DNA from 2 places in the Janthinobacterium sp. LS2A genome. Region 2 is predicted to be linked to the other one. Evidence: predicted binding sites of a transcription regulator. Region 2 holds the regulator's gene; the other holds the start of a gene.

What was found. The regulator LexA, encoded in region 2, represses DNA repair genes until DNA is damaged. The targets are predictions, from matches to a motif close to ACTGTATNNNNATACAGT.
Region 1: the regulator LexA is predicted to act here: its motif matches at 2,627-2,644, upstream of imuA (translesion DNA synthesis-associated protein ImuA).

The regions. Positions count from the first base shown of each region.
Region 1 covers NZ_JAZHPB010000015.1:42,649-48,573, reverse strand. The annotation lists gene V3C40_RS27605 (error-prone DNA polymerase) at 1-446, opposite strand, end outside; gene V3C40_RS27600 (Y-family DNA polymerase) at 450-1,922, opposite strand; gene imuA (translesion DNA synthesis-associated protein ImuA) at 1,849-2,538, opposite strand; gene V3C40_RS27590 (replication initiation protein) at 2,897-4,111, opposite strand; gene V3C40_RS27585 (ParB/RepB/Spo0J family partition protein) at 4,441-5,592, opposite strand; gene V3C40_RS27580 (ParA family protein) at 5,589-5,925, opposite strand, start outside.
Region 2 covers NZ_JAZHPB010000007.1:73,578-79,502, forward strand. The annotation lists gene rplI (50S ribosomal protein L9) at 1-251, opposite strand, end outside; gene rpsR (30S ribosomal protein S18) at 279-569, opposite strand; gene priB (primosomal replication protein N) at 585-893, opposite strand; gene rpsF (30S ribosomal protein S6) at 914-1,303, opposite strand; gene lexA (transcriptional repressor LexA) at 1,579-2,214, shown strand; gene V3C40_RS19890 (cystathionine gamma-synthase family protein) at 2,285-3,526, opposite strand; gene purF (amidophosphoribosyltransferase) at 3,633-5,156, opposite strand; gene V3C40_RS19900 (CvpA family protein) at 5,195-5,683, opposite strand; gene V3C40_RS19905 (SPOR domain-containing protein) at 5,704-5,925, opposite strand, start outside.

The sequences.
Region 1 (5,925 bases), on a different contig from region 2:
CCGTAGCTTGGCAGCAGAATCAGCTGACAATCGGGCATACCTCGCAACGCAACCAAATCAGGCGGCGGCGCCGCAATATCACGAGGCCGCACAAGATACTCTCCCTTCTTTGCTCGCCGGCGCGCGACGGTAATCAGTTCACACAAATTGCCATAGCCGTTCCGGTTCATGGCCAGGATTAGCAAGGAGAAGGGCGGTGAACCGTCCTCTGGCGTCACCAGCATCTGGCTCCCGATCAGCAACTTGAGGCCAGCCTCCTTGGCGGCAAGATGTGCCTTCACCACACCGGCCACCGTGCATTCGTCGGTGATCGCCAGAGCGTGATAGCCGAGGCCAGCGGCGCGTTGCACCAGTTGCTCGGGAGCGGACGATCCATGCAAAAACGTAAAATGACTCACGCACTGCAATTCGGCGTAGGAGGGGAGGGCGGTCGCCATGGCGCGCATCCGTCAGGCGTACAATCCGTGCAGAAACCAGCGACTATCCGCGGTACGCTCGAGGTAAATCCAGTAACATGTCGCATCAGTACCTTGCGCAACATAGTAGTCGCGCGCGACCGACTGCGCATCCCACCAGCCGGCCTCAAGTCGCTCCGGTCCGCGTATCAGCCTGAGAGGGCTCAAATAAAAAGGCCTTTCGTCCCGCGTCAGCAGCTGTATGGGCTTGGGCAGCACAAAACACGGACGATCCAGCACCAACTCATCCTCGCTGGATGACGTTATTTTCGCCGTGGCCGGCCCCCAGCTATTGCACTGCTCGGGCCGATGATCGGGCGACGGTACCGGGACAAGAACGTTGTCCGGACCTAATCTGGCGGACAATAGTTCCAGCAGACGTGTGAAATCAGCCGGCGACCCGCCAGGCTCCGGAAATAATTGATCGGACAGCGGCCGCCTCGGTTCTAGCTGTACCACTTCCAGCCGTAAACCGATAACCGGCGCGCTCAATTCTGTCTTGGCCAGGCGCTCCTTCAACAGCCGCAACAAATGCGTTTCTTTCCACGCCGGCTCGGCCAACGTAATTTCAACAGGTGTCGGCGGCACCGCTGAACGACCACGCTCGTGCTCCAGCTGCAGTTTGAATGTGATCACGGCCAGCTGCCGTGCAGCAAGCCAGCCTATGAGCTGCAGGATCAATGTCGTGGCACCATGCATCAACGCTTCCGCATGCTCGATTCGATCGAAGGTTTCGATATGGGCGGAGAATTGCGCCGGCACCGATATCCAACGATGCATTTCTTCGATATCACCATACGCACGATCAAGGGCATGCAAGAGCTGTTTGCTCGTCCGCCGCAGCAGTCCAGTCCTCGGCAATTTCCGCACATCGCTCAGCGTACTGGCGCCTATACCATCGAACCAGGTAAGGAATGGCGCGGCGGATGGGACAAGTGAACAGGGTAAGCCGTCAAGGCGAAAAGCCAGAGTCGCAGATTGCAGACACCTTCTACGCGGAGCATGCCGTCCACTCTTTACGTGGGCAAGCAGCCAGGCACCTTCCGCCGTCGGCGCCGCACCCAGCCGTCCGGTAAATCCGAGGCGGCGGATGCTGTCGCTTACCCGCCGACACAACGAAAGCGGACCGCCAAACAACGCAAGACTCGCACCAACATCAAGCAACAAACTGAAATCATCAGTAAATGCAACCTCAGGCGTGAACTGCAACATGGCCATGGCAATGGAATCAAGCGCACGCGATTCCTTTTCAATATCTCGATCCAAGATGATCGTACCAGGTGCAATGGTTGCCACGCCACCAGACCGCATGCCGACTCGAACGCCGGCATCGACCGCTTCTGTCGAAGCGACCACCACTTTCCCACCATCCACAACCACATACGAGCCTGCATCAGACCAAGACGGGCGGAGCGTTTCGAGCGGTAACAGCGGCAGATATAAAGTTAACAGCAGGGGCGTTTTCATGATGCACGGGGTGACGGCCAGTAGGCATATCAGCAAGCGGAATAAATAAAGTTTTATCGGAGACAGGACCACGCCGCTTTAAAACCTCAACATGCACACCTCCCATCGCTGGTCGAACTCCCAGCCGAAGGGACGCGGGCGAGGCTTCAGTTGCGCACGCCATTGGACGAATCAGCCAGAACCAGGTTTCAGCACCCTGGGCCGCCAGATTCAAGCGCCGCAGGGAATCGGAACGGATATGGTTCTGCCAAAACACTACAGCACCGCAACTACCGTTTTTCAGTATCTGTTCCGTCGTCCAAAGAGCATCACCTGTACTGGGAGCACGAACCCATATCAACCGGGTAACATCGACGCCCCATAGCTTGAATGCAAGCGAATGCGGAATATACGGAGGTTGAACTAAAACAATCCTTTGCTTATTAGATAACTTTGCAAGCAATGGCTTAAGCAGTTGCAATTCTCCTATGCCGGATTGCTGAACAAGCAACTCGACAAGCGACGAACGCGGCCAGCCGGCACCTGGCAATTCCCCATCCAGCGACGGATAGCCAGATGAACAACTTACGTCACGTGACACTGCCAGCTCACTTGCACGCCAGACGTGAGAAATCACCAACGGATCCGTAACCTCCGCGGAGAATTCAGAGCAAACTTGAGAGCAGAGCAAAGCCATGAGAAAACACAATCGTTGTCAACTTAATACTGTATGTATATACAGTGTATGCGTGATTGTTTAATTCTGCAAGAGCCAGCTTCAAGTAAAAAAAAAGCCACTGAAAAAATTCCGCAGTCTGCCTTCGCGCGCGGGCGAGCCCGCTTGCTTGCGCCCCGACGGAACCCCCGTCGCCACGCCCGGTTAACTTGGAAACCCATAAATTCAAAATCCTAAAACCACACACAACCTACACGCCGCCAGATACTTGCTACAAACACCACCAAGCAATATCTCAAAAAGCCCGTCACACAGAAGATCACCCGTCCTCAATCCGCTGTCGGCTAGCCAGCACCACAGAAGTCTCACGTGAATCGCCCCCAAAAGCCACAGGCAGAGCAAGTTGCATAAAAGCAACCCCCACTGCAGGTACCTGATGTGTAGCAAACTTAACATCCGCTGGGGCTGTGACGACGCTCTGCGTTTCAGCGGTTTTCAGAGCCTGGCGGGCTTGCTCGACGATTGTTTTGTAGGTGGCCACCGTCTGCCGTGTCACGCCGGCGATGCGTCCGATCGCCATCTGGGTGAGGCTCTCTCCACGCTGCCGCAAAAGCCTGCAGGCAGCACGAATCCTGTCCGCTGTACTCTTGTGACGTTCGCTGTGGGTACGTTCAGCAGCCAGGCTTTGCCGCGCTGGAAGTGGCAGCTCGGGATCAAGCTGCATGATGCCGCGCTTGCAGCGGCCGCTGCCCGTATAGTTGGTCCATGTCCACCGCGCAATCGAGCGTATCGTTGCTTTCAGCGACGATAGCGGCAGATCCTGGGCGAAACCTTGCACCGTGAATCTATTCAGCTCGTGGGCTTTGGCATCGAGCCATCGCACGAAACCGTCGTAGCTTCCACTCTGCCGCTCGCGGTTGACGATGGAATAAGCATAGTGGCGCAAATGCTCGAACAGCAGACAATGGCGCGAGTGTGCAATGTCGTCCACCTTGACTCTCTTGGCCCAAGGAGCCGCCACGGCCAGGTCGACGTAGTCGGCCAGGGCGCCCAGTTCGTACACGGAGTTGTGTAACTCTTCGGTCGACCACCAGGGATGCCCCGGCGTCTTGGCCACCGGTCCTGAGTGGAAATTGGGATCTGCGCGCAGCGCTATCGAAAAAGCTGCATAGACGGCTTTCATGAAGGCGATGGGCTTATCGCGCGCGGCCTCGGTCGTGCACACCGGAGTAATCGCATAGTAAAGGTGGCTATTACCGGAAGCGCGATTTCGCACGATCAGATTTGGCGCCGGCAGGCCAGCATCTTCCCATATCATGGAATTCGCATGGTCGAGGTCGAAGATCAGCCAGCTGACAAGGCCTGGCCGATTGATTTGCATATACGGATAACGTACCGCGAACTCGCGAGGCCGAGTGCGGGTCGCGGTTTTGTTGTCACTGCAGCGCGGAATATAGGCCGCCTCTTGCAGCACCCGGTGCAGGGCGGTACCGTGCTCGAAATATCGAACATCAGGCTCAGCGACGCTATTCACCACTTGCTCCTAAGGGGCGGCAAGACGGTGCCAGCTTGCAGCGCAAGCCTGGTAGAGCACTTGAATTTTAGGGCGAGCAGGTACTCACCTCGGCCATGATTCGTCATGGGAGCTCCAATTGCCAAGTGACAGGCGTAAAAAATCCCTTGCACTGACTTGAGCACCGAACTAGAATCACGGCTGAAGAGTACGTGATTCATGTTTTGGCACCGCCAGAGCATTAGCAGAGGCCCGGTTCCCGCCGGGCCTTTTGCTTTTTAGGGCATCAAATTGTTAGCGTTTCAGATTAGCTCGTCATCGCAGTCCTTATATCTTCGTTAATCGACCGGTTATTTCTTGCTGCCATCGGCCAGTGCTTGTAGCACCTTGGTAATTTCGTTCCTCGCCAGTTCGGCATCCACATCTTTGGTAAATTCAAGACGCAGCACTTTTTTGGCCTGATGGACCTTGCAGTAGGTTGCACGTCCCGAGCGTACGGTCACCGGGGCCGGCGTCACGCGCGGCGCAACCGCACGCCGAGCCGACCTGGTCGCCATCGCCACTGCCTCGGACTGGGAGGACGTGCCACTGACGATCGCTTGAATCGCCGCCATGACACCATCGGTATGCCCTTTGGCATGGAGCGCGGCCAACTCGGCGGCTGCGCTGCGGCCGACCTTATCCTGTTGTGCATCGAGCAGCGGTATCGCCTCAGCCGGCAATTCGCCGAACACCATCAGATTGGCCACAGTAGTGCGAGGCACGCCGGCATGTTTTGCCACATCGGCGACGGTCAGCGTTTGATCTTCGTCCAGCAGTTTCTTGAAACCTACATACTTCGCATAATCCGGCAGGGTGTTGTGGAGCAAGTTTGCATAAAAAGCATCACGGTCTGCGTGTTCGTCGTCCGATAGATCGAGTACGGCAGGGATGGTTGCACGGCCACGATCGACGTAAAAATCAAATCGGTTATGGCCCGATACCACCTCATACCAGCCGTCCGGGGTAGGGCGGAGCGTCACAGGCGTGACCAGCTTGTTGCTATCGAGGTTGGCGTACAGCGCCTCCCTTTCAGCATTGGTCAGTTGCCGCTGGCGTCCAGGAATTTTACGGATACGGGCTACAGGTGCCTCGAAGGGCACACCCGCGCTTAAAGCTGCCTCATCGAGCGCAGCTTTAAGCGCCTCAACTTCGGCCCGGCTCGCTTCCTGCAATTGCGCAAGGCGCGCACGCAGATCCGCGGACTCCACGTCCGAGCCACCGTCAGCCTGCTTGGCCACCGCTTCGTCCAGCTGCCGTTGCAGCTCGTCAATCTTGGCTTGGTACTTCTGGGCTTCAATGCGGAAGGCGCCGAGCTGGCCAGGCATGGTCACATTGCGCTGGCTGGCGATCGGCGTTGGAGGATTCTCGCTGACATTGCGTTCCAGGTTGGCCGTCTGGCCGAGCAGCCGCGCCGCCAACTTATTGACGCGCGGTGGGCGCTTGTCGTCTTTGTTACTCATGCTGCTTCCTTCATTTCGCGGTGTGCCCAGCAGGTCTGCAGGGACACGTCGAGTTCCGCCACGACGGCGTTGAACGCCTCGATCGCACGGTTGTAGGTGCGCTGGCTGCCGTCATAGCTCTCGAGATCGTAAATGGTCTTGAACTCCGCGTAGGCGTTTTTTACCAGATCGGTCTCCGGAATTTCGGCCGTTCCCAGCAGCTCCGGGTAGGTCTGCTTGATCCACGTCTTGACGATATCGGTCATCGAGACTGACGACTTCACCTTCGACAACACGATCTTGATGAACTCGAATTCCTTGTCGATCTGCTTTCCGTGTCGCATCGAATTGAAC
Region 2 (5,925 bases):
CCAGCTTTTTGAGCAACTTGAACGGTCAGGCCGCTCAGTTTTTCACCCTGGGCTTGCGATGCGGCCAGTTTGGCGGCAGCAGCTTTTTCCAGTTCGGCGCGCTTGACTTCGAATTCAGCCACAGCGGTTGCCGTAGCACGACGTGCCAGGCGTTGCGGGATCAGGAAGTTACGTGCGTAACCGTCTTTGACTTTGACGACTTCGCCGAGGTTACCGACGTTAACAACTTTTTCTAACAGAATGATTTGCATAGTTCTTCTCCAGGAATATCTGACCGATTAAGCGTGGTGCAGATCGGTGTATGGCAGCAGCGCGAGGAAGCGAGCGCGCTTGATTGCGGTGTCAACTTGGCGCTGGTAGTGCGCTTTGGTACCGGTCAGGCGTGCTGGCATGATCTTGCCGTTTTCTTGGACGAAGTCTTTCAGCGTGTCGACGTCTTTGTAGTCGACTTGCTCAACGTGAGCTGCGGTGAAGCGGCAGAACTTCTTGCGTTTGAACAACGGGTTTTGCTGTTTGCGTTTTTCTTTAAGCTTGAGCTTATTTTTGTCGAACTTTTTACCGAATGCCATGTCAGGCTCCTGTATCTAAAATGCGCTAGTCGGGGTGACTGCACTAAAATCAATGATGTGAAACACCAAACTCTTGCTGTTGCGGCTCTTCCTGGCCAGGAAACCCGTGAACTGATACACCCCGCCCAAGCTTGCCTGACTGAACCTGCCTGAGATTTCGCCAGCGGCTAGGGCGGCAACATCAAACTCGGTCAAACGGGCAATCCCTGCTTCCATCTGCTGCGAACTGTGTTGCAATACTGCATTCACAATCGGCAGCCCTGCCGGGGTATAGCGCAATATTTCGCGCTCGGCAATGATGGCGGTTACTTGTAGCTGGTTCAGCGCACGATCCTGGTCAAGAATTAAGCTGCTGCTGCGGCTGGAGCGGCTGCTGGTGCTTCGGTGCGGTGGCTTTTGGCCGCGTCTTCGCGTTGTACCGATTTCATCATCGGCGAAGGAGCTGTTTCAGCTTTCTTCATTTTAACGGTCAGGTGACGCAACACGGCATCATTGAATTTGAATGCTGTTTCCAACTCGACCAGGGTCTCGTTGTCGCATTCGATGTTCAGGCAGATGTAGTGTGCTTTAGGCAGCTTTTGGATCGAGTAAGCCATTTGACGGCGGCCCCAATCTTCCACGCGGTGAACCGAACCGCCGCGGGTGGTTACGCTGGCTTTGTAGCGTTCGATCATCGCGGGCACTTGCTCGCTTTGGTCCGGATGGACGATAAAGACTATTTCATAATGACGCATGCAAACTCCTTCAGGTCGGATTGATAATCGCCCACCCCGGCGTCAAGACGGGTGTGGGAAGGTCAGCCGAAGATTATAACCGTCTTTTGCAAACGTTTCAATCATTCCTTCCACAAGCGCCTGAAAAGCCCGTGCGCCGCCGTGCTTTCCGGCCGCGGACAAGTATTTCTTGCGAAATTCGCCCAAAACACGGAAATCCCCTTGCATAGTGGGCGATACTGTACAAAAATACAGACTGTTCATATAGACAGCATTTTAGTATGCACCCACCGCTCATGATCAAGCTGACAGCACGACAAGAACAAATCCTGAACCTGATCAAGGACGCGATTGAAAACACGGGCTTTCCTCCCACCCGTGCCGAAATCGCCAATGAACTGGGTTTCAAATCGGCCAATGCGGCCGAAGAGCATTTGCAGGCCCTGGCCCGCAAGGGCGCGATCGAGATTTCGCCCGGCACCTCGCGCGGCATCCGCCTGATCGGTGCGGCCGCCGAAGCGCCGCCGTCGAAAGTGCCGGCAGCCCTGCTGATGTCGCTGCCCCTGATCGGCCGGGTGGCGGCAGGCTCGCCCATCCTGGCCCAGGAAAACCTGGAAGCGAGCTACAACGTCGACCCGGCCCTGTTCTCGGCCAAACCCGACTTCCTGCTGAAGGTGCGCGGCTGGTCCATGCGCGACGCCGGCATCATGGATGGCGACTTGCTGGCCGTGAAAAAGGTCGACAGCGCCAAGAATGGCCAGATCGTCGTCGCCCGCATCGGCGACGAAGTCACCGTCAAGCGCTACAAGAAGACGGGCTCCGTCATCGAACTGCTGCCGGAAAATCCGGACTTCAAGGTGATCACCGTGTCGCCCGAAGACGAGTTTGCGTTGGAAGGCCTCGCCGTCGGACTGATGCGCAGCTGGCATTAAACTGCCGCACGTAAAAAAAGGGCCGCGACAGCATGACTATCGCGGCCCTTTTTACATGGTGCGCGGCTGCTTATGCGTCCAGTGCGCTGCTGAAATCTTCCAATAAGTCTGCTTCATCCTCGATACCGACGGACACGCGGATCAGCGATTCGGCGATGCCCATGCTGGCGCGGCGCTCGGCACCCATCTCGTAGAAAATCGTGTGGGCGACGGGAATGACCAGGGTGCGCGTGTCGCCGAGGTTGCTGGCGGGAATGGCAAGATTGAGACGATTGAGGAAATCGAAGCAGTCGATGCCATCTTTCAGCTCAAAGCTGAACAACGAGCCATAGCTGCGGAACAAGTCGGTGGCCAGCGCATGCTGCGGGTGCGACGCCAGGCCAGGATAATGCACGGCCGCCACTCTTGGATCCGCCTGCAGCATGGTGGCCAGCGCCAAAGCGTTCGAGCAGGTGCGATCCATGCGCAAGGCCATGGTTTCCGCGCCGACGGCGATATGATGCGCAGCTTCCGGCCCCAGCGAGGCGCCGAAGTCGCGCAAAGCCTTGGCACGGATTTGCGCGATGCCCCACTGCGCGGGCGCCGCCTTCTTGTAGTTCTCGAAAATGTTCGGATACTGCGTCCAGTCGAACACGCCCGTGTCCGTCAAGCTGCCGCCCAGGGCATTGCCGTGGCCGCCGATGGATTTCGTCAAGGCATTGACCACCAGGCCCGCGCCCACAGCTTTCGGGCGGAACAGATATGGCGTCGTCATCGTATTGTCGACGATATACAAAATGCCCTTCTCGCGGCACAGGTCGCCGATTTTCTTCAGGTCGGCGATTTGCGTGCGCGGATTGGCGATGGTTTCCACAAACACGATGCGCGTGGCCGGCGTGATGGCGGCAGCCACGTTGGCGACATCGGTAGCGTCGACGAACGACACGGCCATGCCCTGCCCCGTCACTGTTTGCCACAGGCTGTTGGTGTTGCCAAACAAAAAGGCCGACGACACGACATGGTCGCCCGCGCGCAGCAACGATTGCACCACGGCGCCGATGGCGCCCATGCCGGTGGCGAAGCACAAAGTCGCCACGCCGTCTTCCATCTTGTTGACCTTGTCTTCCAGCGCGGAGACGGTCGGGTTGCCTTGGCGGCCATAACGGAAGCCCGGCTCCTTGCCCTGGAACACGGACGCGAGCTGGCGCGCATCGGCGTAACCGAAGGCAACGGAAGTGTGCACGGGCTTGTGCAGCGAGCCGTGCTCGATGCCCTTGCGGCGGTCGTTGTGCAGGATGGTGGTGGTGAAGCCGTAGGTTTTTTTGTTGGTCATGGTGGAAGTTCCGGAGTTCGATTTGCCGCGTAACCCAAGGCAAATGCCGGGGTCAGACCTGAAGATCCAACCCCGAAAAAAAGCCCGGCATCGGCCGGGCAGGTACTTATGCTTCCGTTGTCGCCAGGTTCAGGTTCAGCTGGGAACGCGGCGTATCTTCGGGCGCTGCCGCCTTCGGATGGTGGCGCGCATATTCCAGGCGGTCCAGGTATTCCTGCGACACGTCGCCCGTCACGTACACGCCATCGAAGCACGATGCCTCAAAGTTCGTCAGGGCCGGGTTAACGTCGGCGATCGCCTGCTTCAGCGCGCCGATATCCTGGTAGACCAGGTAGTCGGCCGTGATTTCACGGCACACTTCTTCCGTCGTGCGGCCGTAGGCGATCAGCTCGTCGCGCGTCGGCATGTCGATGCCGTACACGTTCGGGTAGATGACCGGTGGCGCGGCCGAAGCGAAGATGACCTTAGTCGCGCCCGCTTCGCGCGCCATCTGCACGATTTCACGGCTGGTGGTGCCGCGCACGATGGAATCGTCGACCAGCAGCACCACTTTATCCTTGAATTCGGACGGGATCGCGTTGAGCTTCTGGCGCACGGATTTCTTGCGCGCCGCCTGGCCCGGCATGATGAAGGTACGGCCGATGTAGCGGTTCTTGATGAAGCCTTCGCGGTACTCGATGTTCAGCGCCATGGCCAGCTGGATGGCGGCCGGACGCGAGGAATCGGGAATCGGCATGACCACGTCGATATGCACGCCTGGCAATTCGGCGCGGATCTTCTCGGCCAGGTATTCGCCCATTTTCAGGCGCGTGGCGTACACGGAGGCGCCGTCGATGACGGAGTCGGGACGGGCCAGGTAGACGAATTCGAACACGCACGGGTTCAGGCTGGCATTGTCGGCGCACTGGGCGCTGTGCAATTTCTTGTCGGCATCGATGAAGACGGCTTCGCCGGGACCGATGTCGCGCACGAAGCGGAAGCCCATGCCTTCCAGGGCCACGGATTCGGAAGCGATCAGGTATTCGGGACCCTGCTCCGTTTCATTGATGCCCAGGCACAGTGGACGGATGCCGTGCGGATCGCGGAAGGCCAGCAAGCCCACGCCGGCGATTTGCGCAACGGCGGCGTAACCGCCCTTGACGCGGCGGTTCAGCACGGTAACGGCCTTGAAGATGGCTTCCGGGTCCAGGTTCAGGCCCGTCGTCGCTTCCTGGATTTCATGCGCCAGTACGTTGAGCAGCACTTCCGAATCGGAATCGGTATTGATGTGGCGGCGGTCGTTCTTGAACATTTCCAGCTTCAACTGTTCCCAGTTGGTCAGGTTGCCATTGTGCGCCAGGGTAATGCCGAACGGCGCATTCACATAGAACGGTTGTGCTTCCTCTTCGCTCGACGAACCGGCCGTCGGGTAGCGGCAATGGCCGATGCCCGTTGTGCCTTGCAGCGAACGCATGTTGCGCGTACGGAAGACGTCACGCACGAGGCCGTTGGCTTTGTGCATGGAAAACATACTGCTGTGATTGGTCGCAATCCCTGCCGCGTCCTGACCGCGATGTTGCAAGAGCAACAATGCATCATAGAGCAATTGATTGACAGGTTGATGGGAAACGACGCCGACGATGCCACACATGGTGTGCTCCTAAACTGTGCTACTGATTTTAAAAAAATTCAAAATTTCACATGCTGCGCGTAAGCGGCAGGCAGATAAGGCTTGATGGCGCGCGCGCCCTGCTCCGCGAGCGGGCTGAACTGCGCGTTTTTCCAGAATGGCTGCTGCGGTATGGACGTCATGCCACACAAGATGACGGCGGTCAGCACGATCACAAGACCCCGCGCCACGCCGAACAGGGTGCCCAGGGTGCGGTCAGCCAGGCTCAAGCCCGTCACCTTGACGAGCGCGTCGACCGTCATGGACAGCAATCCCATCAAAATGCGCACGCCGATGAACAGCACGACGAAAGCCAGCAACAAACGGATGGCTTCGCCAGGCACGGCTTCCGGCAGGAATTTCGCCAAGGTAGCGCCATACGCATTGGCAATGACGAACGCCACGATCCAGCTGACCAATGACAGTATTTCCTTGACCAGGCCACGCATCATGCTGATCAGCACGGACGTCACCAGCACGAACAGCACCAGGTAATCGAAGATCGTCACGCGCGTTCAGCCTTGCAACATCACGCCGGCACCAGACTGCCGCCCAGGCCCAGCTTTTGCAGCTTGGCGCGGGTCTTTTCAGCGTCTTCGCGGCTGCCGAACGGCCCCACGCGCACGCGGATGCGCTCGCCCGCCGGGCTCGAGACTTTCTGCGTGTACGACTTGATGCCCGCATCGCGCAGCTTGTCTTGCAATTCGTCGACCTTGTCCTGCGTCGCCAGGGCCGCCACCTGCACCACGAA